3 regions of the Halomonas sp. 3D7M genome follow, and region 1 is predicted to be linked to each of the others. Evidence: predicted binding sites of a transcription regulator. Region 1 holds the regulator's gene; each other region holds the start of a gene.
The links. Region 1 encodes sigma-54, which starts transcription at its own class of promoters, with help from an activator protein. Its sites were predicted from a motif close to TGGCACNNNNNTTGCTNT; they were not measured.
Positions count from the first base shown of each region.

Region 2: glnA (glutamate--ammonia ligase) is a predicted target of sigma-54. The motif match lies at 5,429-5,446, and genes of this name have one in related genera.
Region 3: INT22_RS11145 (urease accessory protein UreD) is a predicted target of sigma-54. The motif match lies at 6,532-6,549, and genes of this name have one in related genera.

Region 1 covers NZ_JABUZF010000259.1:18,137-32,141, forward strand. Annotated here, with positions in the region: partial or broken gene lptB (LPS export ABC transporter ATP-binding protein) at 1-412, shown strand, start outside; gene INT22_RS16780 (RNA polymerase factor sigma-54) at 518-1,933, shown strand; gene hpf (ribosome hibernation-promoting factor, HPF/YfiA family) at 2,032-2,340, shown strand; gene INT22_RS16790 (PTS sugar transporter subunit IIA) at 2,345-2,815, shown strand; gene rapZ (RNase adapter RapZ) at 2,881-3,795, shown strand; gene INT22_RS16800 (HPr family phosphocarrier protein) at 3,841-4,110, shown strand; gene pmbA (metalloprotease PmbA) at 4,152-5,492, opposite strand; gene yjgA (ribosome biogenesis factor YjgA) at 5,589-6,110, shown strand; gene tldD (metalloprotease TldD) at 6,219-7,673, opposite strand; gene INT22_RS16820 (YhdP family phospholipid transporter) at 7,673-11,545, opposite strand; gene rng (ribonuclease G) at 11,584-13,047, opposite strand; gene INT22_RS16830 (Maf family protein) at 13,107-13,718, opposite strand; gene mreD (rod shape-determining protein MreD) at 13,740-14,005, opposite strand, start outside.
Region 2 covers NZ_JABUZF010000010.1:637-7,634, reverse strand. Annotated here, with positions in the region: gene INT22_RS00125 (DUF6435 family protein) at 1-118, shown strand, start outside; gene INT22_RS00120 (ChaN family lipoprotein) at 131-979, shown strand; gene glnG (nitrogen regulation protein NR(I)) at 1,044-2,474, opposite strand; gene glnL (nitrogen regulation protein NR(II)) at 2,471-3,529, opposite strand; gene glnA (glutamate--ammonia ligase) at 3,889-5,295, opposite strand; gene INT22_RS00100 (hypothetical protein) at 5,767-6,390, shown strand; gene INT22_RS00095 (hypothetical protein) at 6,756-6,998, shown strand, end outside.
Region 3 covers NZ_JABUZF010000200.1:6,303-15,380, forward strand. Annotated here, with positions in the region: partial or broken gene INT22_RS11110 (TonB-dependent siderophore receptor) at 1-173, shown strand, start outside; gene ltrA (group II intron reverse transcriptase/maturase) at 225-1,475, opposite strand; gene INT22_RS11120 (hypothetical protein) at 2,271-2,672, opposite strand; gene INT22_RS11125 (Panacea domain-containing protein) at 2,669-3,226, opposite strand; gene INT22_RS11130 (DUF3325 family protein) at 3,424-3,699, opposite strand; gene INT22_RS11135 (PepSY-associated TM helix domain-containing protein) at 3,696-5,210, opposite strand; gene INT22_RS11140 (DUF3649 domain-containing protein) at 5,230-5,511, opposite strand; gene INT22_RS11145 (urease accessory protein UreD) at 5,609-6,493, opposite strand; gene INT22_RS11150 (winged helix-turn-helix domain-containing protein) at 6,812-7,198, shown strand; gene modA (molybdate ABC transporter substrate-binding protein) at 7,291-8,079, shown strand; gene modB (molybdate ABC transporter permease subunit) at 8,076-8,777, shown strand; partial or broken gene INT22_RS20790 (ATP-binding cassette domain-containing protein) at 8,767-9,078, shown strand, end outside.

The DNA of each region.
Region 1 (14,005 bases):
TCGTAAAGAACTCGATCGTAGCGCCCGGGAGCAGCGCCTTGAGTCGCTACTGGAAGATTTTCACATCACGCACATTCGTGACAACTTCGGCATGAGTCTTTCGGGCGGAGAGCGTAGACGTGTTGAGATCGCACGCTCCCTCGCGACAGAGCCTGCCTTTATTCTGCTTGATGAGCCGTTTGCCGGCGTTGACCCGATCTCAGTGGGTGATATTAAAACGATCATTCGAGCCCTCAAAAAACGCCATATCGGCGTACTAATCACTGATCATAACGTCAGGGAAACACTAGATATTTGCGATATTGCCTACATTGTAGGTGACGGTCATATCATCGCCAGTGGCCCCCCTCAGGAAATTCTCAACAACCAGCGGGTAAGAGACGTTTATTTGGGGGCTGATTTCCGCCTGTAAACAGCCACCTGCAAAAAAAATAGTAGTGGTGGCATAGTTATTGCACTTGCACCAAGCCATAACTCGCACTAGGGTGGAGCTTTCTGATTAACGAGTGGTTCTCAGATGGTCATGAAAGCTTCTCTTCAATTGCGTATCGGTACACAGCTGACCATGACACCTCAGCTGCAGCAGGCCATCGCCCTGTTACAGCTATCAACGCTGGACCTCCGTCAAGAAATTCAGCAAGCACTTGATGCCAATCCAATGCTTGAGCAGGAAGATGAGTTCGGCGAACAGGCCGTTAGTGAACCCCAGGAAGTTGAATGGTCCGAAAGCATTCCTAACGAACTCTCAACTGACAGTGACTGGTCAGACACTTATCAAGACCTAGGTAGCCATGGTGCCAGCAGCGAGGGGCCTGACTTTGAGCGTCAAGCCGCTGGTCAAAGTTTGCATGGCCACTTACTTTGGCAACTCGCCATGACAGATTTTTCACCACGCGACCATGCCATTGCTGAAAGCCTCATCGATGCACTGGATGCCAACGGCTACCTAACTCAACCTCTCAATGACATTCGCGAAGGACTTAAAGCCCAAGGGCATGAAGGCCTTAGCCAGCGTGAAGTTGAAACAACCTTGCTGCGCCTTCAACAGTTTGAGCCCACCGGTGTATTTGCTCGCGACCTGCGGGAGTGCTTAATGCTGCAGCTCGCCTCACTACCCGAAGATACACCGCTGCTGATGCCTGCCAAGCGCTTAGTGCGTCAATTTCTTGAAGCGCTCGGTAAAGATGATGTGCGTTTGCTAAAGCGGCGGTTAAGTCTAGATGATGAGCAGCTTGATGACGTAATCCGCTTGATCCGCAGCCTGGACCCTCGCCCCGGGAGCGCCTTTGGCGACACAGATGACAGCTACGTAACGCCAGATTTAGTCGTCCGCCATGACCACGAAGGATGGCACCTGGAGCTAAACCCAGAGGCACTGCCGCGCTTGCGCATTCAACCTGACTACGCAAGCCTCATCAAACGGGCTGACAAGAGCCAAGATAACCAATTTTTAAAAGAGCATCTCCAGGAAGCGCGCTGGCTCATCAAGAGCCTTTCAAGTCGAAATGATACGCTACTGCGGGTGGGCCGAGAAATCATAGCTCGCCAGATAGGCTTTCTGGAACACGGTGAAGAAGCCATGAAACCGCTGATCTTAGCCGATATCGCAGACGCCGTTGAAATGCATGAATCTACTATTTCCAGGGTCACCACCCAGAAATATATCCATACCCCGCGCGGTGTGTTCGAACTCAAATACTTCTTTTCCAGCCAAGTAAGTGGCCAGGACGGCGGCGACAGTCACTCCAGCACCGCCATCCGGGCTCGAATCAAAAAACTGGTGCAAGATGAACCGCCCGGCAAACCGCTCTCAGACAGCCGCCTCGTGGCGCTATTGGAAGAGGGTGGCATTAATGTAGCAAGGCGAACGGTGGCCAAATATCGTGAATCAATGGGTATTCCCTCTTCAAGCGAGCGCCGCCGTTTACGCTAATAAAACAGTGCTAACGAGACAAAGTCTGTCTAGGGGCTTTGCAATAGCGCAAAAAGGGTTACAATCGAAGAACAGTCCGATGGATAAGGAGCACGTCAATGCAAGTAAATATCACTGGTCATCACGTAGATCTGACTGACGCCTTGCGTGACTATGTAAATGAGAAGCTGGAACGCGTTGAGCGCCATTATGACAATATCACCACCGTACAAGTGACCTTATCTGTTGAAAAGGAGCGTCAGCAAGCTGCCTGCACCCTGCATGCTGCAGGTGCCGATCTACACGCAGAAGCATTAGACAATGATATGTATGCTGCGATTGATGCACTAGCGGACAAAATTGACCGTCAACTCGTTAAACACAAGGAAAAAGCACAAGCTCGCGCCCAAGGCGCTGGCGTGCGTTAACTCAATGACGTTGGAAACCATACTTCCCCCGGAGCGCGTGCTGTATGACGTCCCCGGGGGCAGCAAAAAAAGGGTGCTGGAATTTTTCAGCACCTTTATTGCGCAAAACACGCCAAGCCTAGATAGCCAAGAAGTCTTCAGCCGCCTGATTGGTCGTGAGCGTTTGGGTAGCACTGGAATAGGCAACGGCGTTGCCATTCCTCACGCCCGTAGCCCTCACTGCAGCTCGCCTATCGCTGGTTTTTTAAAGTTAGCCGAGCCTGTAGATTTCGATGCTATTGATGGCGATCCCGTCGACCTTGTTTTCGTACTTTTAGTACCCGAAGAGGCGGACGACACGCACTTAGCCTTATTAGGGCAAGTGGCGTCTATCATGAACAGCGTTGACACACGTCAGCAGCTTCGTAGAACGGCTAGCCAACGTGAGCTATTGGACCTTATAACAGCAAAAATTCGTGAACAACCTGTTACTTAAATAGTCCACCGCTAGACACTGCCTACGTTTACCTCCATTTTTATTGGCATGCCAAGAGAAACTCTATGCAATTGGTGATCATTAGCGGCCGTTCAGGGTCCGGTAAATCTATCGCCTTACAAGCGTTAGAAGATCTTGGCTATTGTGCCATCGATAACTTGCCCGCCATGCTACTCGGCTCCCTGGTGGATGAGCTTCGTGAGCAAGGGGCACGCCCCCAATTAGCGGTAAGTATCGATGCGCGCAATTTACCTGCTGCACTAAAGCAACTGCCAAAAATGCTTGAATCTTTGCGTCAGAAAAGCATTCACTTCCAGGTTATCTATCTAACCACCGATGCCCGAATTCTTCTTGAGCGATACTCAGCCACGCGTCGTCGCCACCCTCTTACGCGTGATAGTGACATGACGCTTGAAGAGGCCATCAATAAAGAAGAAGAAACCCTGCTCGACATCCGTGATCTGGCTGACCTGATGATCGACACATCGCGTCTGTCGGTTCATGACCTGCGCCGCCGGATAACGGATCAGGTTGCCCAACAGCGTGAAGATAGATTAACCCTGACACTAGAGTCATTTGGCTATAAACGGGGCGTCCCACTTGACGCAGACCTCGTCTTTGACGTGCGCTGCCTACCAAATCCGTACTGGGATCCTACACTGCGCCAATACACTGGCCGTGATGCCAATATCATCCACTTTCTGAAGGGATATCCTGTCGTAGAAGAAATGCGCAATGATATCCAGACATGGCTGGAAAAGTGGCTACCCGCTTACCAAAATAGCCAACGCAGTTATATGACGATTGCGATTGGCTGTACCGGTGGGCAGCACCGCTCTGTCTTTATGGTGGAACAACTGGCGCAAATGCTGGTAAAACAAGCGGGAGAGGTTCAACTCCGTCATCGTGAGCTAGGCTTGCAGTACACCCTCAGTGAGCAGCAGCCCTCCACATCCGCGCCTTCAACAAACGCGCAATAAGCAACGCCTTTTCTTCACGACCCCACTCGGCTAAAAGGAACCAGAGTGCCAGAAAGAACCTTAACACTCACTAATCAGCGCGGCCTTCATGCTCGCGCAGCGACAAAACTCGTCAAGTGTGGCCAACAGTTTTCGGCCAACATTCACGTTTACAAACAACAACAAATGGCAGATGCGGCCAACATTATGTCGTTATTGATGCTGGCCGCCCCTTGTGGCACTGAACTTAGAGTTCATGCGGAAGGCGACGACGCCGAACAAGCACTAGAGGCGATTGAAGCGCTGTTCGACGCACGTTTTGACGAAGACCACTAACATCAGCAAAACACGTGCTAACTGAGCTGTTAGCTCAGTTGTTAGTTACCAGCGACGGTCATTGCATCAATTAGCCAGCTACCCGTGTGAATACTGCCACGGGTATCGATGTCATCACCGACGGCGACCAAGCCAGCAAACATGCTATTCAAATTACTGGCAATAGTGAATTCTTCGATAGGGTGCTGTATTTCGCCATTTTCTACCCAGAAGCCTGCCGCGCCTCGCGAATAGTCGCCAGTCACGCCGTTAACCCCCTGCCCCATTAGCTCAGTCACCCAAATGCCACGCCCCATCTGCTTCAGCAAATCATCTCGGGGCGTCAGCGGCGCTAACAAACGTAAATTGCGTGCCCCACCTGCATTACCTGTCGATTGCATGCCTAAACGCCGCGCACTGTAAGCAGACAGCATATAGCTGGCCACACTACCCTGATCAATAAAGCGATTGTTGCGAGTCTGAACGCCTTCAGCATCAAACGGCGAGCTAGCCGTCGCCCCCACCTCCATAGGCCGTTCTTCCAAACCAAACCAGCTCGGGAATAGCGGGCTACCTAAACGATCACATAAGAAAGAGGATTCGCGATAAAGCGCCCCACCTGCCAACGCCCCCATCAAGTGACCTACCAAGCCACTGGAAAGTGACGGGTCGAACAGCACCGGGAAGGTGCCTGTTGGCGGCCGTTGAGCGCCTAACCGACGTAGCGTGCGTGATGCCGCTTCGCGGCCAACCTCCGCAGGATCTCGAAGCATGGCAGGATTACGTGCCGAGGTATAATCGTAATCGCGCTGCATGCCCTTCTCATCCTGTGCAATCAGCATGCAGGAAAGTGAATGGCTACTGCCTTTCTGGGTGCCGAGGAAGCCGTGGCTGTTCGCGTAAACTCGCACTCCCTCACCACTGGATAGCGAAGCGCCTTCCGACTGATGAATTCCCGCTACATCACGCCCCGCTTGCTCACATGCCAGCGCCAAATCGATTGCTTCATCGGTCGTCAACGCCCAGGGATAATGCACTTTAAGGTCAGGTAGGTCAGTTGCCATTAGCGACGCATCTGCTAACCCTGCGGCAGGGTCCTCCCCCGTATAACGGGCAATTGCCAGGGCTTTCTCTACCGTGGCTTTAATTGACGCGCTGCTGGCATCGGTAGACGAGGCGCTGCCCTTGCGCTGCCCAACATATAGCGTAATGGCAATCCCTTGATCACGTGAAAGCTCAACAGTTTCAACTTCACCAAGACGCACGCTTATCCCAAGACCTTGATCTACACTAGCGCCTACCTCAGCAGCATCTGCGCCTAATTTTTTTGCCAGCGCAAGCGCCTCTTCAGCACGCTGGGTTAACAGTACCTGCTGGGCCGCTGCATCAAATGCTTGTGCCATTTTGGCCTCCTTTTCGCCTGAATCGCATTGGCGGATCAATGTTGTGGTCGCAGCCTGATATAATGCTGCAAACGAAACTAATTAGTGAGTTCTAGTATGCCTAAGCAACGCCCCGAGCCCTTCGATATTGATGAACAAGAAGAGCGCCCCAGTAAATCTCAGCTCAAGCGGGAAATGCATGCCCTTCAGGCGCTTGGCGAAACGCTTATCGCGATGAAACCTGCCGAGCGCGCAAAATTTCCGCTCTCTGACGACATGTTACGCGCCATAGAAGAAACCTCGCGCATCCGCTCCCATGAAGGCCGCCGTCGCCATATGCAATATGTGGGCAAGCTTATCCGCAAAGAGGACCTTACTGCCATACAGGGTGTCTTCGACGCTATCGAGCAGGAAAAAGAGCAGCGCGATCATGCCTTTCACCGGCTAGAAAAATGGCGCGACCGGTTAGTCGAAGAAGGTGACAGCGCTGTCGATCTATTTATGGCGGAATACCCTAACGCTGATCGCCAGGCAATACGACAACTGGTACGCAATGCGCGTAAAGAGCGTGAGCAAAGTAAACCGCCGACCAGCTCGCGCAAGCTGTTCAAACACTTACGCGATACGCTGGCACTCTAACCCCTGTATGTCTCAATGACTGGGTCATAAAGACTGGTTCATAAGGACTGGTTCATAAGGACTAGGTCATTAAGACCAACTCATACAGACCTAGTGATGGCAATCAAGTCACGAAGACTGGGTACCGCCGACCGTCAGCTCATCCAGCTTAAGGGTGGGCTGACCGACGCCTACCGGCACTCCCTGCCCCTCTTTGCCGCAGACACCTATTCCTGTATCCATTTCCATATCATGGCCAATCATTGAAACACGCCCCATTGCCTCAGGACCGTTGCCAATCAAGGTAGCTCCTTTAACAGGCGCAGTAATTTTGCCATCTTCAATGAGGTAGGCTTCGCTAGCGGAAAATACGAACTTACCTGATGTAATGTCGACCTGACCACCACCGAAGCTGACCGCATAGATACCGCGCTTAACGCTTTTGATAATGTCGGCGGGTTCATCCTGGCCTGCCAGCATGACAGTATTGGTCATACGCGGCATCGGCAAATGGGCAAAAGATTCACGCCGCGCATTACCCGTTGGCGCCATATTCATTAACCGTGCATTAAGCTTGTCTTGCATATAGCCAGTTAAAATACCGTCTTCAATCAGCGGCGTGTATTGCCCTGGCGTGCCTTCATCGTCCACGCTTAACGAACCACGGCAGTCAGCAACGGTAGCATCGTCGACAACCGTTACACCTTTCGCCGCAACACGTTTCCCCATCTGCCCTGCAAACGCTGAACTGCCCTTACGATTAAAATCGCCTTCAAGCCCGTGGCCCACCGCTTCATGAAGCAAAATACCTGGCCAGCCAGCGCCGAGAACAACCGGCATTTGACCAGCAGGTGCATCGACTGCCTCTAGGTTAACTAAGGCTTGGCGAACAGCTTCTTTCGCATAGCGTTCCGCTACGTTTTCATCTCGCAGCCTGGACATGGAGTAACGACCGCCGCCCCCAGCACCGCCTCGCTCTCGCCGACCATTTTTAGCCGCGATAACACTTACATTAAAACGGACTAATGGGCGGATATCTGCCGCTAAGGTGCCATCACTGGCACGTACTAACACCACTTCATAAGTGCCTGACAATGAGGCGCTCACTTGGCTAATACAGGGGTCAGCTGCACGCGCGATGCGGTCTGCTTCTTTTAACATTGCCACTTTTTCGTCAGCGGTAAGCCCCGCCAACGGATCAAGTCCTGCATAACGACCTGCAGCGCTGACAGCCACTACCGGCTGCCCAGATAGCTGCTTACCACTTCGTACAATGCCCGCTGCTGTACGGCCAGTATCCATTAGCGCATCTGCGGTAATTTGATTAGAGTAGGCAAAACCCGTCTTTTCACCTGCCAAGGAGCGCACACCAACGCCGCCATCAATGTTATAGCTGGCTTCTTTTACTTCACCATCTTCCAGCACCCACCCCTCTTGCCAAGTACGCTGGAAGTAGAGATCGGCATAATCAATACCAGCCCCCAGGGCATAAGACAGCCCAGTATCAAGGGCATCCAAATCTAGGCCACTTGGTGTCAACAAAATGGAAACAGCGGTATTTACATCGCTCTTATGTGCGGTCATTAAGGGCCTTCTAGAGTGATCTGCGGCGACGTCCATGGACCTCGCACGCGATAGTGAATAGTGGTTGCTTGATCTAACGCGCTACCAAAAAGCTGGTCCGCTACAAAAAGAGCGCCACCTACAATCGGAGCACCTACGGCTATGGCTGCGATAGGCAAGCTCTGGCTAATAGGTAGTGTGACGCCTAGTCGCTGATCAAGTTCACGTTGTATAAGATTGACGCTTCCCGTCAGGGTTAGCGTGGTAGATGGCGCTTCAATGGAAAGCGGACCGCGCAGCAGTAATTGGCCCGCGGCGACATCTGCCGTGCCATGCACCCGATCAAACGCAGTTCCTTGTCCCGTCACGTCCGAAAAATCGAAACGCAAGCGGCGCAGTATATTGTCAAAATTAAGCAGACCAACCAAGCGAGCCGGTGTTGATTCCAGCGTCACAAAGCGCCCATCACGTACATCGGTTCGAATATCGCCTTCCGCCCGACTTAATTCAAATTGCCAGGGAGCACCTGGCCACGTCAGCGCTGCGCTGACATCCGTAGAACGGCTACGCATGGCGATTGGTTGGCCTAGACGCTCTAACGCAGTGCCTACATCACCACCCTGTATCGAAACATCAGCGCGGGTATGACTATTGTTAGCGTCGCCTTCCCATACCAGTTCTCCGCGGGCAGAGAGCTGCCCCAGTGTCAGGCCGACCGGGGAAAGAGTAAAACGTTGCCCCTGGCTTTGCCAATAAGCGGTTAACGGTCCGAAACGCCCTTCCCCAACGCCAATATCAGCTAGTCTGAGCCTGCCATCCGGCAACTGGTTAAGCCATTCGGGTATAGCAGTTGGTGTGGCGTGCTGAGTTTCGACAGCATCCATCCAAGAGCCTGGTGTCGGCGCACTGCTGTCATGCGCTGCAGCAGGCACATCAAATAGCCGATCTACTTCCAACGATGAGATAGCGATATCAAGCGGCAGCGCGCTACCGGGCTGATAAGTCACTCGACCTGACACAAGATCACCGCTTAACTGCATAGCCAAGCGCTTTCCTTCAATATTGCCTGTCGCTTCTAAGCGACCAAAACACGCATCACGGAAATGCACGCAAGGCGTACTAAGCATTACTGATATTGGCGTATCCTCACTATCGCCATTCGACGAAGATGACGCCTGCATCAACGGTGACAGCGCCTCCTGCCAGTCATCAAGAGGCAACTCTTCAACCTGGGCGACAACGCTCCAACCTGGCTGTGTTGGCCAGCCACTCGGTGCGGCAGCACTGCCCAAAGCTATTACCCCCGCCAGCTCATCATGATCAAGCTGTACGCGAGCATTAACGATGTCGGCCAACTGTGTTGTTAAGCGACCACTGTCGAAGTCCGCGCTTAACCGCCATGGCCATGGCTGTTCAGCGGACTTGCTAAATGGCGCTGGCAACCTGCTTGTAATACCAAGCAAGCGGCTTTCAAGGACGATCGACGGTGATGGCTGTAGGTTGACCTGCCCACGCCACTGAGCACGCCCCTCAAACAGCTGGCGAGCTTGCTCAGCGGGAATATTGGCCAGTTGAAATAAGGTGGCGACATCAATATTCCCGCCCAAGGCAATACCGTCGTCCGGAACATTGATATCCGCTTCTATGGAATTACCTGACCACAGACCCGATACATGCCCGAGCAAAGCGTTTTTTTCGCCGTGCTGCTGCCACGTCATCTCTCCCTGAAGATCTTCTAGCGGAATGTCGACAGGCTGAAAAGCAAGCGTTGTGAAATTTGGTCGAGCATTAATCTCCAGCGCCAATGAGTCCGGCGCGCTCAGTGGTAACGATAAAGCGATGTCACCCTCAACCCGGCCCTCTGCACGAACATCGTTAAGCAGTGGCAGATCAATCTCAGGCATTGCCTGGAGAAACGCCAGCAGTGAATCACTATCACTGCTGACACTACCCGACAAATTAAGCGTCTCATCAGCCATCTTTAGCACCCCATCAGAGACGTCAATGCCTTGGCTTTCAGCATGCTGAATAACCGCCTCCAACACCTGATCCTTCCAAACCAATCTGCCCTCGATTTCCTCAAGCATGGGCCACCCAGGCGCGATGGGTAATCGCCCCTGTGTGACAGAGAGGGCCAACGTGGAGGAAATTTGGTCTGCAAACTGACTTTCTGAACCAGCCTCTTCCCCAGTAAAGGGAAAGCTAAGCTTGAGCGAGCCATTGGGAACAACACCACCTACGTCAGTTAATAGCCACTCACGAAGTTCAGGCTCAAGAGCTTTAACGGGCAGCCACTGAGAGAGCGGGTAATTAAGCGCATCAACATTTGCAAACGCAATATCAAGCCCAAACTGGCCGCCTTGTTCACTCGCAATCAGACCAAAACCGCCACTCACCTCGGCACCATCCCAATCTAGGCGTAGATCCCTACCACTGATCATGGTGCTCGGGCCGTCATACACCCACTCCACCACGCCCTCGGCATGGCTCAACAGCATGGGTGATTCAAACAATTCAGGAAAATTAAGCGAGCTGCTTCCAGCACTGTTAAACGTTACTCTGCCGCGAAAGTCTCTTGCCTGTACCCAAGCATCTAACGGGCCACCTCCTGGTGCTTGCTCCCAAGGCAGCACCGCCACATTGGTTAACGCCGCATCAACCCCCCAATGGCCTTCATGCTGACCTAAACGCAAACCTTGGACCTGGCCACGGGGTGATAGTGTTTGTAACACTCGAGTAAGCGATTCAGGCAACAAAATATAGTCGCGCCAAGCCGCCAAAGAAGCCAGTTCAAATGCGCTGGTGCGCACCTCCCATTGATCAGGCTGGTGGGATAAGTACCAATGCCGCGGTAAGGCTGGGCCACCACTTCCACCTTCTGGACGCGCCCACTCGACGTTTTCAGCATCTCCACTAAGCCAGGCTTCGCCGCCCTCACCGTCTCGCCGCCAAAGGCCATTGGCCTGAATGTTTTGCAGTACGGCGTATTGAATCTCGTGGCGCAGGGTCAACTGTGGAACATCGACAGCCAAGCGAACCTCATCTAAGCGGCCTGCATGCCAGCGACCCCACAACGTAACCTCGCCTCCCATTTGCTCTAGGGAAGGCATGCGATCGGAACGTAAAACAGCGGCTAGTGTCACTAAATGATCCAGCTGCATGTCCAATTGGAGCGCCGCTGAAAAATCACGGAAACCCTGTTCTCCAGGCTGCATCTCCACGTTCATCGCAATGGCCGGCAGCGTTTCTTGGGCTTGTGCTTCTTGGACCTCAACTTCTTGAGACCCTGCTCCTTGCGAAATCACACTTTGAGATTCTAAGATCGTGACGGCACCTTCCAAGCGCGTTCGCCGCTCATCGCCATTGAGCAGTAAGGTAGGCGCGTGCAAGGTGACGGCCTGCTGGCTTCCATGCAGCACCAGACGAGTATTATCTACCCACAATCGCTGGCGAAGAATAAGACCTGCCCAGGCGTCCAATGCCGCTAAATCAACAGTGGGCTCCTGAGACATAACAATCGGCAGCTCTGCTGGTGCCGGCCAACCCCAAGCAGCGTCTCCCTGCTGATATAGATGAAATTCAAGGCCTGTGATGCGCGCATCATTAAACACGGGTGCAATGCTTCTCAATGTCGCCCAACCATCAAGCCGCAAATGTGCACTTTCAAGGGATACTAATTGCTGCCCGTCAGGCGTCGCTGAATGCACGCCCTCCAATTGCAACACAAGATCGTTACGCGCCAACGACAGCGATAGGTGCTCGATAGTAACGGGCACCCCCACACGGGCCTCTAATAACGCTTCTATTTTCGGTGTTAGCAGACTGGATTGGCTAATTAATAAGCGCGCCAACAATAGAAAGACAGCAAGGCCGCCTAGTAACGAGGCGATCATTACTAGGCACCATCGAGAGAATAAACGTAACGCTATCATTACATTAGTACGATGTCGTACTGTTCTTGGGAGTAGTGTTGCTCTACCTGAAATCGAATGGTTTTATTAATAAACGTTTCCAGGTCGGCAACCGCCGCAGACTCTTCGTCCAACAGTCTGTCAACCACCGGTTGAGAAGCAAGCACCATATATGTTTCGGCACTGTAGGCACGCTCTTCGCGCAATATCTCACGAAAAATCTCGTAACAAACAGTTTCAGGCGTTTTCAACGTCCCGCGCCCACTGCATGTTGGGCAAGCTTCGCACAAGGTTTGCTCCAGGCTTTCCCGCGTGCGTTTACGGGTCAACTGCACTAAGCCCAGCTCAGTCACCCCGGTGCACTTCGTCTTCGCATGATCACGCTCAAGCGCTTTCTCAAGCACGCGTAACACTTGGCGCTGATGCTCTACATCCACCATATCGATAAAGTCGATAATGATGATGCCGCCAAGGTTGCGTAGCCTTAGCTGACGGGCAATCGCAGTCGCCGCTTCCAGGTTGGTTTTAAAAATCGTCTCTTCAAGATTACGGTGACCGACATAACCACCGGTATTAACATCGATCGTGGTCATCGCTTCTGTCGGATCGATAACCAGATAGCCACCAGACTTCAACTGAACCTTGCGACCTAGTGCTTTTTGAATTTCATCTTCAACGCTATACAAATCAAAAATGGGTCGCTCGCCTGGATAATACTCGATACGATCTACCGCATCTGGCATAAATTCTTCAGCGAACTCGACCAGTTTGATAAAGTTCTCGCGGGAATCGATGCGCACTTTTTCAATATCATCGCGCATGACATCCCGTAATGTACGCATAAACAACGGCAGGTCATCGTAGATCACACTAGGCGACGCCGCCGTTATTTTACGCTCACTGACTTTGCGCCAAATACGCAGCAGGAAGTACATGTCACCCGCCAGCTCTTCATCACCAACCCCTTCTGCCGCAGTGCGCACGATGAAGCCACCGGCTACCTCGATGGTCTGCTCGTCAATTCCCTTATCTAGCAGCGCTTTTAAACGCTCCCGCTCTCGCTCATCTTCAATGCGCTGAGACACGCCATGGTGGGGAGAGTCAGGCATATAGACAAGATAACGTGACGGAATCGAGAGATGGGTAGTGAGCCTGGCACCCTTGGTGCCAATGGGGTCTTTGGTCACCTGAACGACAAGCGCCTGACCTTCATGTAGCAACTGACCAATAGTCTGCTGCTCATCATTAGGCGTCCCTGATGGCATTACCTCATGGGCATGAATAAACGCCGCGCGCTCAAGGCCAATATCAACAAAAGCAGCCTGCATACCAGGCAGTACACGCACTACTTTGCCTTTGTAGATATTACCTACAATGCCGCGCCTACGTGAGCGTTCAATGAGCGCCTCTTGTAAGACACCATTTTCCACCAGCGCAACGCGAGTCTCCATTGGCGTTAAATTGATGAGGACTTCACCGCTCATGCAAAATTCCTTATTGAGTCACAGTATCCTTGCCAACACGGCAGGCGGCGAAATGGCGGTTATCTCTGCTGATAGCAGCCCGACCAGATTGGCACCCCTTGCTGGCACAACAAGCGTGTTGTTTCATAGAGTGGCAGCCCCACGACTGCTGAATGGCTACCCTTAATTTCTTCAACAAACACAGCGGCTAAACCTTGGATGGCGTATCCTCCGGCTTTGTCTACTGGCTCACCGGTTTGCCAATAGTCAGCTATTTCCTGCTGACTGATTACGCGCATCTTGACGACCGTTGTCACACAACAAGAGAGTACACCCTTGGGGCCAGCCACAGCGACCGCTGTTAATACATTATGACGACGCCCAGACAGCTTCTTAAGCATAACGGCTGCATCATGCTCATCAATTGGCTTGCCCAATATCTGATCATCAATTACCACAGCCGTATCTGAACCCAGCACAGGAAGGGCTGTTCTTGAAACAGCCGCTTGCGCTTTCGCACTCGCCAAGCGCTCCACATAAGCTTGCGCAGATTCACCCTTGAGCGGCGTTTCATCTACATCACTTGGCATGACCTCGACCGCCACACCTATCGATGCTAACAACGCCTTACGTCTGGGAGATGCCGAGGCAAGGCATAACACAGGCGACGATGCAGAACGTGAACTATCCATTACAGCAACTCCAGCAGCTTATCAAACGCTAGCTAAACGCTGTTCGAGCGCTTTAAGCATGGTAGACCACCAGGGCCACAGAACAGCACTGATCAGTGATGGAATCAAAAAAGACAAATGGATTGAAAAATCCCCCGTCAGCGTGCGTAACCACTGCTCAATCAACTGCACCAAGCCTAATAAGACCAGCACGAGAACAGACTGCTGTACTAAAGAGTAAGCGCGAAAGCGGGGGTAAACCAGGGCGCATAAGAAGGCCAACAGCGACAATATCAGAGCATGCTGAC
Region 2 (6,998 bases), on a different contig from region 1:
ATTACAGGCCGCAATGCAAGCTTCGCGCAATGGTGACATGAGAGCTAACGCCACATTGACGGAAGAAGCAGAAGCTATTCTGACTGAGATCAATCGCCTTAAAGCAGAAGAACGCTAGGACACAACGCCCATGCGCCACCATTTCATCGCTGCCATGACTCTAGGCTGGCTACCTTTAGCGGCTCATGCCAGCCGCCCTCTTCCTGGCCAGTGGTGGCAATCGCAACATGTCGTTGCTAACAGCGCTGTTTTAGCCCAAGCAATACAGCACCAGGTTGTCCTATTGGGCGAGCAGCATGATGCCGTTGACCACCACCGCTGGCAGTTGTACACCCTAGCGGGGCTTTACGCGCTGCGTGACGATATGGTCATCGGGTTAGAAATGCTGCCCCGGGAAGCGCAACCCGCACTCGATGATTGGGTTGCGGGCTTGTTATCCGAAGAAGCGCTGCTGGAACAGTCCGGCTGGGAGGAGAACTGGGGGTTTGATGCTGATCTTTACTTACCCATTCTCCATTTCGCGCGTGTTCAACAGATTCCTCTGATCGCCCTCAACATTACGCCCGAGCTGCGTCAGCGCTTAGCTCGTGACGGCTTCAGCAGCGTGCCTGCCGACCAGCGACACCATATACCTGCACCGTTACCGCCAAGCGCTGGCTATGAAATGCGCTTAAAAGAGGTATTTGACCAGCATGCAATGGGTGACGACGACCCCGCTATGCTAAGACGCTTTTTACAGGCCCAGCTTAGCTGGGATGTCGCGATGGCCGAAGGGCTGACTAACGCCGCCTTGGAGGGTAAATTGGCCGTTGGCTTAATGGGTTTAGGCCATGTAATTTACCAAGATGGTGTGCCCCACCAACTTGATGGGCTGGGGGTAGATCACACCTTCAGCTTACTGCCCTGGTCAACAGAAACCTGCGAGTCACCCGACTCTGCATTAGCAGATGCTGTTTTTGTACTGCCAGCGGCGGAGTAACCGCTGACAGATGGGTTGCGAATAGATTGGTCGCTAACAGGTTATTTGTTAAAAGAAGGGGCGGTTAGGCATCATCTGCCAGCGCAGGCAGCAGCGTTTTCAATTTACGAGTAAGAGTATTGCGCCCCCAGCCGAGCAATTCGGCAGCTTCCCCTTTGCGCCCACCGGTATGTTTCAGCGCCGTTTCAATCAGAATACGTTCAAAATCCGGCACGGCTTCTTCCAGCAGATGGGTATGGCCTTCTGCCAGGGCGTGGTCAGCCCAATCCCTGAACGCGGAACGCCAATCGCCATAAACACTACCTTCAGAAGCGCTGACCGAGAGCAGTTCTGGGGGCAAGTCCTCAATGAGAATTTCGCGGCCGGAAGCCATGACCGTTAGCCAACGGCAAATATTTTCTAATTGACGAACATTACCCGGCCACGGCAAACGGGTAAGATGCGCTTCTGCTTCGGGCGTTAACACCTTGATATCGGTGGTCAGCTCTTTGGCAGCTTCCGCTAAGAAATGACGCGTTAAACGCGGAATATCTTCCCGACGTTCGGAAAGGCGCGGCAGATGAACGCGAATCACGTTTAAGCGGTGGAACAAGTCCTCGCGAAACCGCCCATCGTCAACTAACGATTCTAGATTCTGATGGGTCGCGGCAATAATACGTACATCAACTTTTACAGGCGTATGGCCACCCACGCGATAGAATTCACCATCCGCTAACACACGCAGCAAGCGCGTTTGCGTTTCAGCGGGCATGTCACCAATTTCATCAAGAAACAGCGTTCCGCCGTTAGCCTGTTCAAAGCGACCTTGGCGCTGTTGCGCTGCCCCTGTAAACGCGCCCTTCTCATGGCCGAATAGTTCGGACTCAATCAAGTCCCGGGGAATTGCCGCCATATTCAGCGCTATAAACGGCTTGCCTGCTCGCGGGCTATGTTGATGGAGCGCCTGAGCAACACGCTCTTTACCGGTGCCAGACTCACCGTTAATTAACACCGTGATGTGGGAGTGGGAAAGCCGCCCGATGGCGCGAAACACTTCCTGCATAGCGGGCGCTTCACCAATAATCTCAGCACTCAACCCTTCCGGTACGCTGACCGGGCGCTGGCGCTCTCTTGCATGAGCGACCGCACGGCGCACCAGCGCCAGCGCTTCGTCCACATCAAAGGGTTTCGGCAGGTATTCAAAGGCGCCCCCTTGGTAAGACGCCACGGCACTGTCGAGATCCGAATGCGCGGTCATCACAATCACCGGCAGGTCAGGGTGTGCATCACGCACCCGGGACATTAAATCCAGCCCATCAATGCCGGGCATACGAATGTCAGTCACCAGCACATCCGGTGGATTTTCTAACAGTCGCTCCAGCGCGGTATCGGCGCGTTCAATACACTCTATATCCAGGTCTGGCTGCGCTAAGGCCCGCTCTAATACCCAACGGATGGCGCGGTCATCATCGACAATAACCACTCGTGCTACATCGGTTTGTGTCGCCTCAGTCATGACGCTTCTCCGGTGAAATTAACAACCAATGGAATCAGTAAACGAAATTCGGTATGCCCTGGGCGTGAGTCGCATTCGATCAATCCTTGATGTTGGTGCAAAATCGATTGAGCAATTGATAGCCCTAGGCCGCTACCTTCAGCGCGCCCAGAAACCATGGGATAGAAAAGCGTTTCACGTAACGTTTCAGGTATGCCAGGGCCATTATCAATAACCCCCACTTCACTGACTAAACGATGGCGTTCAGCCCCCAGCGTAAATTGGCGGCGTGCGCGGGTGCGCAGCATAAGTTCCGGCGAAGGCGTTGCTGCATCACTCATGGCCTGTACCGCGTTACGTGCCACATTCAACACCGCTTGAATCATTTGAGATTCATCGCCAGAAAGATCCGGCAAACTCGGGTCATAATCACGACGGATCTCAATATGCGGATGCTCGGCAATCAGCAGCGCTCGCACCCGCTCTAACACCTTATGGATATTGACCGGCTCATGTTTGACGATGCGATTGGGGCCCAACATGGAGTCGACCAAATCTCGCAGCCGATCCACCTCTTCCACAATAATATGGGTGAATTCACGCAGTGCAGGATCATCCAGATCGCGCTCCAATAATTGGGCAGCACCACGAATCCCGCCTAAGGGATTTTTAACTTCATGAGCCAAGCCCCGCGCCAACACTTTGATGGTCTCTTGCCGGGTGGTCAGCGCTTCTTCCCGGGAAATCTGCATTAGCCGATCACGGGGCTCTACTTCGAGTAATAGTTCATCGGCTGAAAGCGGGGTCACGGTGTAGTCCACCGTTAATGGCTCGCTGTTCAGCGGCGTAATGCGTGCTTCGCGTTGGGTATAGGGATGAAAGGCATCCCGCGCTTTAGCGAGGACATCATCAATACTCTCATCGCCCCCTAACAGAGTGTCTAAACTAATGCCCTGCACACGGCTAAAACTCACCGCTAGCAACGCTTCCGCTGCCGGGTTCATCCAACGAACACGGAGTTCACCGTCTAGCAGTAAGACTGCAGTGGTGAGGTGTTCAAGTAAGCGCTGGTACATGGCGTATCCTGAAGCGTCGCTGTAAAAAATAGCGTTATCGAGCGTATGAAAGAGAAACTGCAAAAAGCGCGCCAATTGGCCACTTGCACGGCTAATGAGCAGGGGGCGGGGATGTAGCGAGCCGTTATAGCGCAGTCCGAGCGGTCAGCCTGTCACTTATTGCACCATTATAGTGCGCATGACTCATCATCAATAAAAATACTCACCGCATCAGTGCGGCGCCGCAGACAGCGTTCTCCCCTTGCAAACAGACCTCTTCGTCTCACTATTCAGTGGTATAAAAAAACCCCGCCGAAGCGGGGTTTTAGGCCAGTCACACCCGAGGGAGTGATACTAGCTGCTGTGCTTAGCAATCGCTCTTAACAGCTGTAGTACATATCGAACTCAATCGGGTGAGTGGTCATGCGAATGCGCTCCACTTCTTCCATCTTGAGGTCGATGTATGCATCGATCATATCATCAGTAAACACGCCACCTTCGGTCAAGAACGCGCGGTCTGCATCGAGTGCTTCCAACGCTTGGTCCAGGCTGTTGGCAACGGTCGGTACTGACTTACCTTCTTCTGGCGGCAGGTCGTACAAGTTCTTATCCATGGCATCGCCAGGATGAATCTTATTCTTAATACCGTCGATACCCGCCATCAGCAGCGCCGCGAACGCCAGGTAGGGGTTAGCAGTCGGGTCAGGGAAACGTGTTTCAACACGCTTACCTTTCGGGCTGGCGGTATACGGAATACGGATAGAGGCAGAACGGTTACGAGCGCTATAAGCCAACATAACCGGCGCTTCAAAGCCTGGCACCAAACGCTTGTACGAGTTAGTAGACGCGTTCGTGAAGGCGTTCAGAGCACGAGCGTGTTTGATCACACCGCCAATGTAGTAAAGCGCCATTTCGGAAAGCCCAGCGTACTCGTCACCCGCGAACTGGTTCTGGCCATCTTTCCAGAACGACTGGTGTACGTGCATACCAGACCCGTTGTCGCCTACCAGCGGCTTCGGCATGAACGTAGCAGTTTTGCCGTAAGCGTGAGCCACGTTGTGGATCACGTATTTCATTTCCTGAACTTCGTCAGCTTTCTTCACCAGCGTGTTGAATTTAACGCCGATTTCGTTCTGACCCGCGTTAGCAACCTCGTGGTGGTGAACCTCAACGGTCTGGCCAATCGCTTCCAGGGTGTTACACATTGCACCACGCATGTCATGGAAACTATCAACCGGGGGAACCGGGAAGTAGCCGCCTTTAACGCGCGGGCGGTGCCCCAAGTTGCCACCTTCTACCTGATTACTGGTCGCCCAAGCACCTTCATCAGAGGTGATTTTGTACATGGAACCCTGAATGTCAGATTTCCAATGGACTTCGTCGAAAATGAAGAACTCAGGCTCAGGGCCAAAGAAGGCGGTGTCGCCCAGGCCGGTGGACTGCAGGTAAGCTTCTGCGCGCTTGGCAATAGAACGCGGGTCACGGTCATAGCCCTGCATAGTGGCAGGCTCGATGATATCGCAACGCAGGATCAGGGTAGCGTCTTCGGTGAAGGGGTCGAGGAAACCAGTGCCATCTTCAGGACGAAGAATCATGTCGGATTCGTTGATGCCTTTCCAGCCCTCGATAGAGGAACCATCGAACATCTGACCATTTTCAAAAAACTCTTCGTCCACGTCCCGTGCCGGTACGGTGACGTGCTGCTCTTTACCGCGCGTGTCGGTGAAACGCAGATCTACCCATTTAACATCATGTTCTTCGATTAGCGCGAGAGTCTTGGCTGACATAGTGTCCTCCGGTATGAACGTGGCTTAAGCTTGTGACAGTAAGCTACCGATAAAAGAGTTATTAAACAAACCGGCTATCGTTGTAGCACGCCGAGAGGCATCTGCCTACGACCCGCTAGCCGCTGCCTAATACCAAGCACGGAACATGCCAACTCTGCACCAATATGGCATAAAAAAACAACAAGCATTTGTTTTATAAAAGATAAAAAATAAAATACTGCGCTTCTTCATGTAGCATAATGCTCTGCGAAAGAACGAACTTAGCCCTAAAAAGCCACCTAGCTCAGAAAAACGCACCAATAAAGACCAACCAGAGACCCGCAAGCACCAACATGGTGCATATCAAGCATCTATTATTTTCCTCATCACTGTGAACTTTAGCTTGATACCAAAAGAAACTCACACCTACAATTGATTACAAACAGATAGATTTAATAACAAACAGGTTTCACAACACAGGAAGCCACTCACATGGGCACGGTCTGCTTTATTGTTGATGCGTCAGTCACAGGTGCCCTTTTACCACGTCACCTGCGCGCTATTCGCCAAACAGGCTTTGCAGACCACACACTTCCCATTATCGTGACCAGCGCCACCGCCGATCCGCGCGTGCCGGACATTGAGCAACGCTACCGCGCGCACTTTCTTGTTACCCCTTCCCAGCCACTGGGCGCAAGGATCAATCAAGCCGCATATCTCAGCCAAGCTGATTGGTTGCTGATTGCAATGCAGCAACGGGCGCTAACAGCCAAACTATGGTGTTTACTTTATCCCCAGCTAGACACGTACACGCTGGATGCTCTTTTGATTGGCAGCGAACCACCCCGCTTATCCGAACGCTTACTCCAGTGCTTTTTAGGCGCAGGCGTCGCTGTTCCTCCCTACATCGCCATCAGGCGCACGTGGCTAGAACGGTTGGGGGGCTTAGACCCAGAGCTAGATGAAGCAGCGCTTGCTGATTTACTACAGCGCCTTTATGCCTGCCCTACCCGTTTACAAACCTTCAGCCTGGAAACATCAGGGCTTACCCGAGACTCGCCATCAAGGAGTAACAAACCCTACCGGCCACCTCCCAACTCGCATACGGATACTTAACGTCTCTTATGGCTTAGGATCTCCTGTTGGTTAAACGCTCAAATGCTTGCCCAATAGCACTGCCCCCGCCGTCATAGTGTTAACCATACTATTCAACACGAATAAGCCAATACCATCGGCAAGAATCGGTTAATGCACTAACCAACGTGAAAACAGCACACAGAAAGGTATTACCCCCACGGCTGTTGAAGACAAGTTCTTTTGAAGACTTGTTCTTTTGAAGACAAAGCTATCCAACCAGCGAATGTGAGTGCAGCGGATCCACGACATCCCCATGCTTCAGCAGTGATTGGCTCTATCACACCAACGCACACTACACTTAAACATCACGCTATCTGATACCGCTCAACAAAAGGACACTGACAATGCATCAGCATATCGAATGGGACGAACCTGGCAGCGCAAGCGTTGTAGAGTTTTTTAAGAATGACCCCGACCACACGCCGCCCTACCCAGGCGCCATGCTCTCCGCCCGTTATCTAGGCCGCATTGTGCGGGTAAAAGTAGAAGCCTATCGTGATGAAGATGCCGTCAGCATCGGCAGCGTTGCCGCCATTCTTGACCGACACGGGCACCACCACGAATCCCACCACAAGCTTAACGTAGGC
Region 3 (9,078 bases), on a different contig from region 1:
TGATGGCACGCTACCGTTTCAACGATCAATTAAGCGCGCAGTTGAACATCAACAACGTGTTTGACCAGGACTACTACGAGCAAATTGGTTTCTACAGCCAGTACTGGCTTGGCGAACCGCGTAGTGCCGCTATGTCAATCAACTGGGATTGGATCGGGTCGGAGGGGAGCTAGTCCCCGTCCGCCCACACCACCTGGCATACGGATCCGTACCACGGCGGTTGGTCAAGTGTTGGCAAACCGCTCCATATAAAAGCGCACACCACGGAAGCCTCGCTTGTGCCACCAGCGGTTATTCATCGCGAACCGCGTATGATGGAGTTGGGCCAGAAACCACCAGCGTTTGTGCTGACAGTATCCTTTCGCCTCATCCACAGGGAGCCCGAGTTCGATCATTTTCCTCACTCGGGTTCTCGGTTTAAACCACTGTTTCATCAGGCACATGCGTAGTCGGCTTCGTATCCAGCTGTCGATATCAGCAAATAAGCGGCGTGTCTCTGCCAACCGAAAGTAGCTTGTCCAGCCTCGAATATATCGATCGAGACGGGCAAGCTTCACCTCAATGGCTTCGCGATCATGCCCGCGGGTCAGTTGCCTGATCCGTTTCTTGAAGCGTTTGATCGTCTCATTACTGCAGCGGATGCGCGGATTAGCCTTTCCAACAAAGCTGTACCCGAGAAAATTGCTGCGTGAGACAGAGACGACGCGGCTCTTCTCCCGATTTACCGGGAGTTTGAGTCGTGTTTCGAGAAAGGCGGTCACGTTGTCCTTGACTCGGTGGCCCGCTCGACGGCTTTGGACGTAGATCTGGCAGTCATCGGCATATCGGCAGAACCGGTGGCCTCTGGCATCCAGTTTCTTGTCCAGATCGTCAAGTAGGATATTACTAAGCAACGGACTCAAGGGCGATCCTTGCGGTGTGCCTTTCTCTCGCTGACTAACGAAACCCCCCATCATCATTCCGGCCTGAAGGTAGCGACGGATCACACCAAGCAAACGCTTGTCGTGAATACGTTTTGCTAGCCTGGCCATCAAAAGATCGTGGTTGACCTGGTCAAAGAATTTCTCCAAATCAATATCGACCACTATCGTGTAACCCTGTTTGGCGTAGTCATGAGCCTGCTCAATTGCTTGCCAGGCATTACGGCCTGGTCTGAAGCCAAAGCTTGAGTCAGAGAAATCCTTCTCGTAGTGAGGGCTGAGCACTTGATGGATGGCTTGCTGGATTAAGCGGTCTAACACGTTAGGGATGCCCAGCATACGGTGCTTGCCATTGCCCTTCGGAATGTAGACCGTTCTCACCGAACCTGGCTGATAAGCGCCTGATTGAAGGGTTTCCTTGACCCCCGGCCACGCCTCCTTCAAATAGGATTCGGTGTCCTCAATGGTGCGTGCATCGGGGCCAGCGGCCCCTTTATTGCGCTGCACCCGGTTCCATGCCGCCGCCATATTGGCACTTTCAAGCACATCGTCCATGGAGACCGGGTAGCAGGGTTCGCAAGGGTTCCGGCCCGTAACCGGTCTGCCGCTGCTACTAAACTGCGGTCGGTTGTCATCGCGTTGGTCAGAGATCACGGAGAAACCCTTTCACTTGCCTTTGGCCCTTCGGTGGAATGTGGCCACCTACTATGGCCGCTGCTGACTTCCCTCACAGCCTTGCCGCCCCTCCCGCTGTGCGGTTGGCTTGGCTCTAGCGGTTGCAAGGGACCTCCCGGGGTAAGACGCACATCTTTCTCGCCAGGTAGCCGCCTCATATACGTACTGCGCTGCCGTGTTGGGATGAGCTTCGTGTTGTTCAGCACACTTACTCCACGCAGCCCGCCTCGTATGAGATTCGTGTTCCTCGGCTCAGCGATTTGCCGCAGGCTTCCTTCAGATTCCACCTTGCGATGGACACCCTTGCCATATTGGCTAACAGCTACTCCCAACGTCACTGCTCGGGACTTTCACCCTATAGATGTGCGCCATGCCCGGCGCACTGACCTCCTCACCGCCCAATTGAGCGAGGTTTCCAACTTTTCAAGCAGCAAACGGTGCGCGGCTTGATTGATACAAGTCTCTATTGAAAGAACCCGACTGACCTTTGGTCCGTCATAATGGCGTACTTTGCTAGTGAATATTGATCGCGGCCTTGTTGTCGCGGTCATTCAGCTACATAAGCAGGACACGTCCATTCGCTTACTGTCAATAGCAGAGAGTCTACCACCAGGCTGTTTTTTTGTAGCTAAATAATAAACTTGGAACGTCGAAGTAAGCGATGACATCTAACTTCTACTTCATGTAATTGCGGATAAACCGTTTGATTTTTGGTGCTACTTTTGGGGAGTGATCGAAACCTTCTAACACCCTTTGATAATTAATTTCATCTACAGGATCTCGAGCTGAAAATTCACCAGTTGAAACGAACTGGCTGATGTCATCAGCACTTTTCACCACCGCGTCACCATAGACGACATAGCTTTGATGTCGGATGAAAGGGTGTTCACCGGCCTCAATGAGGCATGTTCTGTCGTATCGACGACCTGGCCTTACAGATGAAATATTTACTAGAAGAACCCCGTAGTAGTCGCGCTCTGGATAATAAACGGGATCGTTCATGATGATGTGAAGATGGTTTACAGGCCCAGAGAGGATTAGCAGGGTTCCCTTGCGAAAAGGACAATACTCTGTCACGCCAAACGTCCCATCACCTGTCTGAGTTCACGGCGCTGAAAAATTTCGGCAGAGAGTTCGTCTGCTTCTTCCGGTGTTCTACCAATTGCCTGAAACATATCTTGAGGCCGGATAGGACGCATTGAGCCATGTGGATCATGCCATTCGGGGCAGTGCAGATGAGTGTATTCAACCAACTCCCAGCGAGTCATGGCTCCAAATCGTTGCCAAACCTCGTCAAGGATTTCAACATCCGCATCTGATAACTCATCAAAGCTATCTCGATCACTATCACGACAAGCTAGAGAAACTTCATAAGGAACAGGCCCGCCAGCGATCCAACTGTTCCATTCTCCACTACGACTAGCACCTTGCATTAGCTCCAAAACAGTCGATAACACTGGGCCCTTATCCATTGAGACCCAAGCATCATCTGTCATCGGCTCGTCAAATCGTTCCATAGAGGTACGATCTGCAAGGTACAAGAGCTTCATCAGTTTCAGATATGACATCTGGCCACCACGCTGCCCTAGCAGGTAAGCCGCCATCTGAGCCACTTTTTCTTCGTTAAACATACTTGCAACCTCCTGGGCCATGCTGTATGACCACCCCTAATTAATGGGGGATGCGCAGCTTAAATGCAAGTACCAACCCTTGCAAGTACATAGTTATCTAATCGATTTAACGGGCTATATTCAGCTCTTAGACAACAACCATTACTAAATAACAGATTGAAATCTTGGTCGTGGGGTAACGCCAGCGGCGGGGGTAATTACGGCTGCTGGCGGAAGCGCTCAAACATCGCCAGACCAAGAAATACCACTCCCGCCGAGATGCTTAGACAGCCCAGCCATAGCGTTATTGCCAGCCCTGTGCTCCAGGTTTCCATTGCCAACCAAAGCGGCCAACCGAGTATCGCACTGCCCGCCCAGAACCAAGGTTTTTGTTGAGCAGGCTTAAGACCACAACGGCGTCGATGGCGACTATCCGATAGCGCAATTAATGCAAAGCCCAGCGTACCGAGTGCCAGAATCGTGATAAGCATCATGACGCCACCTGAATGGGCTGCACACGGGTGCTCGCTTTTTTAGCAGCTCGTTTCATCTGCCAGACGATGGTCAGCGCGCCGACCAAACACATCAGGTCAACGCTAACACGCTGCCAATTACCTGCGGCAAGCTCACCTAGAACACGATAGGAAGGCACCAAGAGATTCAGCATTGGTAGGCACAGTAACAAGATAACGATCAGAGCTAACTGCTCCCGCCACGCCTGCGAGGCCGAGCGTCTTAAAACAGCGTGTAGCAACGCGAGCAGCCAGGCGGCAAAGAAGCAATGGATTTCCCATGGGGCACGCCCACTAAGCGCCACCGGTAAAAGTCGGTTGCTGGCTAAAAAGGCCAATACGGCAATCGGCATGCCGGCCAACGTGGCTATATTAAGCCGCTCGACACACCACATCCCCACCACGCCGCCCTTCTTATGCTTACGCTTTGACGTCCACAGCAGTAGCCCAGTTGCCACCATGCCACACCCAGCAGCCCCTAATGCAAAATAGATCCAGCGCATGCCCCAGTCGGCAAAACGGCCGGCATGTAACCCCACCATAATGCCGTGTGCTTGTTCATCAATGCGTTGCGGCTGAGTCTCTGCTAACAAGGCGCCCGAACTGGCCTCATAGATACGTTGTGGGCGGTGCGCAGATAACGCCTCGTGGGTACTTTGCCAAACCACGGCACGCGCACCTGCATCGCCAGGGTGGCTTACCCTCAGGGACTGCACCGGCTTCTGCCAATGCGCTTCAGCATCACCGACCAGTTCGCTAAGGGCATATAACGCTGCAGGCTGCCCCGTGGCTGAGTCAGAGAGGGGAAAGGCATGCAGTTCACTGGTCGCTTGGCGACGCGCGTCAGCATCGGGAAACGCGCGCTCTACTCCCCAAGGCATATAGAGCGACATGAGCGTTATCAAGCCGGTGTAGGTAATCATTAGCTGAAAAGGCAGCGTTAACACAGAAAATGCATTGTGCGCATCTAGCCAGCTACGCGCGCCCTTCTGGGGCCGAAAAGCAAAAAAGTCGCGCAGGATTTTTTTATGGGTTATCACGCCGCTGATGATTGCCACGAACATCATCATGGTGGCGATACCAATGAGCCAGCGGCCATAGACGGCGGGGAGGTGATGCAATTGAAAATGGAATCGGTAGAAAAAATCCCCCCCACGCGTTTCTCGCGGGGTAACCAACGTCAGAGTGGTTGGGTCAAGTACCGACTGCTCTCTCCCATCCTGCCCAAACCAGACGGCTGTCGAGACCGACTCGCGCTCATTAGGAAAAGTGATCTGCCAATTTCTCGCTGAGGAGGCATGTTCAGTAAGATAGTGCTGCCAGTAATCCGCCAGGCGCCGATTGTCCCACTCAGCGTTCGCGGCGACACTCGGAAGTTCGGGCTGCATCCACAACGAGATACTCTCTTTGAAGTAACTCAGAGTGCCCGTCAGAAAAACGGCAAATAGCAGCCAAGCAGCCAACAAGCCGCACCATGTGTGCAGCTGGGCCATATTACGCCTCACGCTGCGCTTAGTGGACGCCATAGTTAGCCACCACTAGAAGGCCGCCAATGGCTAGACCGATAGCTCCCCAAAGACGTATCAAACTCGGCGTGATAAACGACCAGATCGCCACGCCCGCCCAAATAATAAAGCTTCCCATCATGCCGATACGCAGAGACATCATGGTATCAAACGGTAAGCCAAGCGCTGCCACCGAAAACAGTGCAGCAACGATATAGCCGCCAAGCGTCGCGGCCAGGATGCGTAAGATCAGCAGCCAATAGGAAGAGGATAAGACGTTGAGCAGCATGGTGCATCTCGGTGCAGGTCACAGACCACCATTTTAATGCAAAAGGTTTTCATTTGCATTAGTACAAATAACTTATTTAGCACCTGCTGCACAACGTTTAGGTTAACCAAATGCGCGGTGTGTGGGCGACACGCGCGATCCAGTGCGGGCGCAGAACATGCCACGCCTGCTCACACAGCGTCCAGGCTTCATTGCGTGAGTTTCCGAGATAACGTAATAACAGCACGCCCTGGCGAACGGTAACCGCCCAACGCGGGTTGTCCGGCAGCGCTTCGCGTAGCTCATCAATCGCCACACCGGCATCTTCTAAGCCCACCGCCCATAGCGTGGCTTGCACCGTGGCGCCCCCCTGCCCCCAGCGCCCGTTAAAACGCGGATGTGCAGGATCCAACGGTTGGCGTTCAAGCCACAGCGGCTTGCCATCTAGGGTTAAACGAAAGTGCTGCTCAATGCGACCTGTTACATAGGGAAGTTCACTGGCGGGGCGGCCCAGCGCCATGATTTCCCAGCCCAAGCAACGGGCACTGCCATGCAACGCAATATGCGTTCGCTGAGCGCCTTTGGAGCCATCAAAGGCGATCGTTTCTTGAGGAAGCCACTCAAGGATGCCGCCATCTTCCACGTTAAGCTCAGTCTGTTGGTTCCAGGCAACGCCCTGACTGTCAGCTTTATAAAGCTTGTTAGCCGCAGGCGTGGTGAGCAGCGCATGAGCATCACCCTCGATGTGGGCGCGAATCGTCAGGGCATCGCCACTGACTAAACCACCGGGTGGATGCAGCACGTACACATGGCAAGCTTCCGTGCTGCCTTCTGGGTAAAACGGCCGCTGTACTCGTAGCGGCCCTTGGTGACGAGCCTGCACCAATCGGGTTGTGCCCTCACGGTTAGCAAAACGCAGCGCCAGCGATGCCGCCCAGTGGCGCTCGCCATCAAAGCGATGGCCTGAGCTAGCGGCAGGTGTCGCAAGTTCACACAGAGTCATGGCGCTATCGCTTCCAGTTGGTCAATATTTCAACTTGAAATGCAAGGAGTGCGCCAAAATGGTGAAAAACCACGTTTCTTTGTCGACACAATAACTTAAGCTTTGAGATTGTTAGCTACCAACGGCTTTAAGCACCAAAAGAGAACACAAAAACGGATAAGCGCACCAAATCTGAGCAACCTTCAACGCCGTTAGAAGAAGGCCCAAGCCTCGTTAAGCTAAGCTGCGCACTCTTCTTTGCTAACCACTAAATGGTAAGCGTTGGGGGCTATATCGTTGCTAAACTGATACGCACATAGTCATCAGCAGAGTTCAACAATGACACGCACCCATCACCCTTCCCCTACCTTCCAGCTGCGCTTAGCGTTAAACCACGATGTGGTGATTGGCCCTGGCAAGGCTGACCTGTTGGAAATGATTGATCAAACCGGCTCAATTTCCGCGGCGGGCCGCGCGCTGAACATGAGTTATAAAAAAGCCTGGCAACTGCTCGAAACTATGAACGGCTACTTTTTATCACCGCTGGTGGTAACAAGTTCCGGTGGAAATGCACGGGGTGGAGCACACCTAACAGAGATTGGCAAACAAGTACTTACCCACTATCGAGCACTGGAAAAGCAGTTTGTGATGGCAACGCCTGACGATGCCAAAGCACTGCTAGCGCTTCTGTCACCTTCTGATGGTGCCGAGCGCGACAATGATTGATCGCCATCCAGCCACGCGTTATTTGTCATTGAACACGCGCTGAGTATTCGCTAATCTCCGCTATATCCATGTGGAAATAGCGGAATAAAACGATGCTTAACTTCGGTGTGAACAATCGCCTGCTTGCCAGCGTTATTCTATTTAGCCTTCCGACAGCATCAGCGCTCGCGAGCGACAATGTGCACGTTGCAGCCGCTGCGTCGCTGACCGATGCACTAAACGATGCCATTGCGGTTTATGAAACGCATAATGACGTTGATGTGACCGCGATTTATGCTTCGTCGTCTACCCTTGCTCGACAAATCGCCAGCGGCAGTCCCGCGCAGCTATTTCTTTCCGCAAATGTGACGTGGATGGATTGGCTTGAAGATCAGCATATCAATGTGCAGCAACGTAGAGATTTACTGCAAAATCGATTGGCGCTTGTTAGTGCCAGCGATAGCGTGCCAATGCAGTTCACCCCAGGGGAAGGCATCGCTATTGAAACGCTATTAGGCGAGCGCGACCGACTGTCCGTGGGAGACCCAGACCATGTACCGGCCGGTATCTATACCCAGCAAGCACTGGAGACACTGGGCGAATGGGAAGCTCTAGCGCCGCGCCTAGCCCGTGGCAATGATGTGCGCGCTGCATTAGCGCTGGTAGAGCGTGAAGAAACACCCATCGGTGTGGTGTATCAAACGGATGCTTTTGCCAGCAAGGCCGTCAGGGTACTTGGGTTATTCCCAGCCGCCAGCCACGACCCCATTACGTACCCCATCGCCCTGATTGATGCAGAGCAAAACGCTGCTGCCGTGGCGCTACAGGCGTGGTTAACCAGTGAAGAAGCCCTCGCTATCTTTGCCGAGCATGGCTTTGACACAAGCATCAGTGCACCGTGACGCTTTCTCCAGCGGAGTGGGAGGCTATTCGCCTAAGCTTACTGATCGGCTTAGCGGCGGTTGCATGGATATTGCCCCCAGGCATTGCCGTCGCTTGGTGGCTAGCCCGCTATCATTTTCGCGGGAAAGCATTGGTCAATGGTTTGATACACTTGCCACTGGTTCTGCCGCCCGTGGTTGTGGGGTATCTACTGTTAATTGGCTTGGGCAGGCAAGGGGTGTTTGGTCAATGGCTTTACAGCAACTTAGGCGTATCATTGCCATTTACTTGGCAAGGGGCAGCCGTTGCTAGCGGCGTAATGGCGTTTCCATTACTGGTGAGGGCCCTGCGTTTATCCCTTGAGGCCGTTGACCCCAAACTCGAAGCGGCTGCCAGCACGCTAGGCGCTAGTCGCTGGCGGGTATTCACCACCATCACATTGCCGCTGGCGATCCCCGGCCTGCTAACAGGTACCGTGCTGGCTTTTGCTCGCGCGCTTTCCGAGTTCGGTGCCACTATCACTTTCGCCTCTAATATCCCTGGCGAAACGCGCACCTTACCCCTAGCACTCTATACGCTAATTCAGACACCCGGTCAGGAAGCCGCTGCGGCAAGGCTATGTTTTCTCGCCATCATTATTGCCCTGCTCTCGTTAATTGCCTCTGAATGGCTAGCGCGCCGCACCCAACAGCGTTTACAGGAACGTGATGCCTACTAACCCAACGTCTCCCGACGCCTCTGCCCATTCATCGCTATCGCTCTCTGTTGAACAACGCCTTGGCAACTTCCAGCTGCAAGCATCGCTCACGCTGCCCGCTAGCGGTGTGACCGGTATTTTTGGCATATCAGGAAGCGGCAAAACCAGCCTACTGCGCATTATTGCAGGCTTGGACACACCCGACGTAGGCAAACTGCAGCTCGGCGACCAGGTGCTACTAGACACCCAACAGCGCCAGAATGTACCCGCCCATCAACGGCGCATTGGCGTTGTGTTCCAGGAGGCGCGTCTTTTTCCTCAT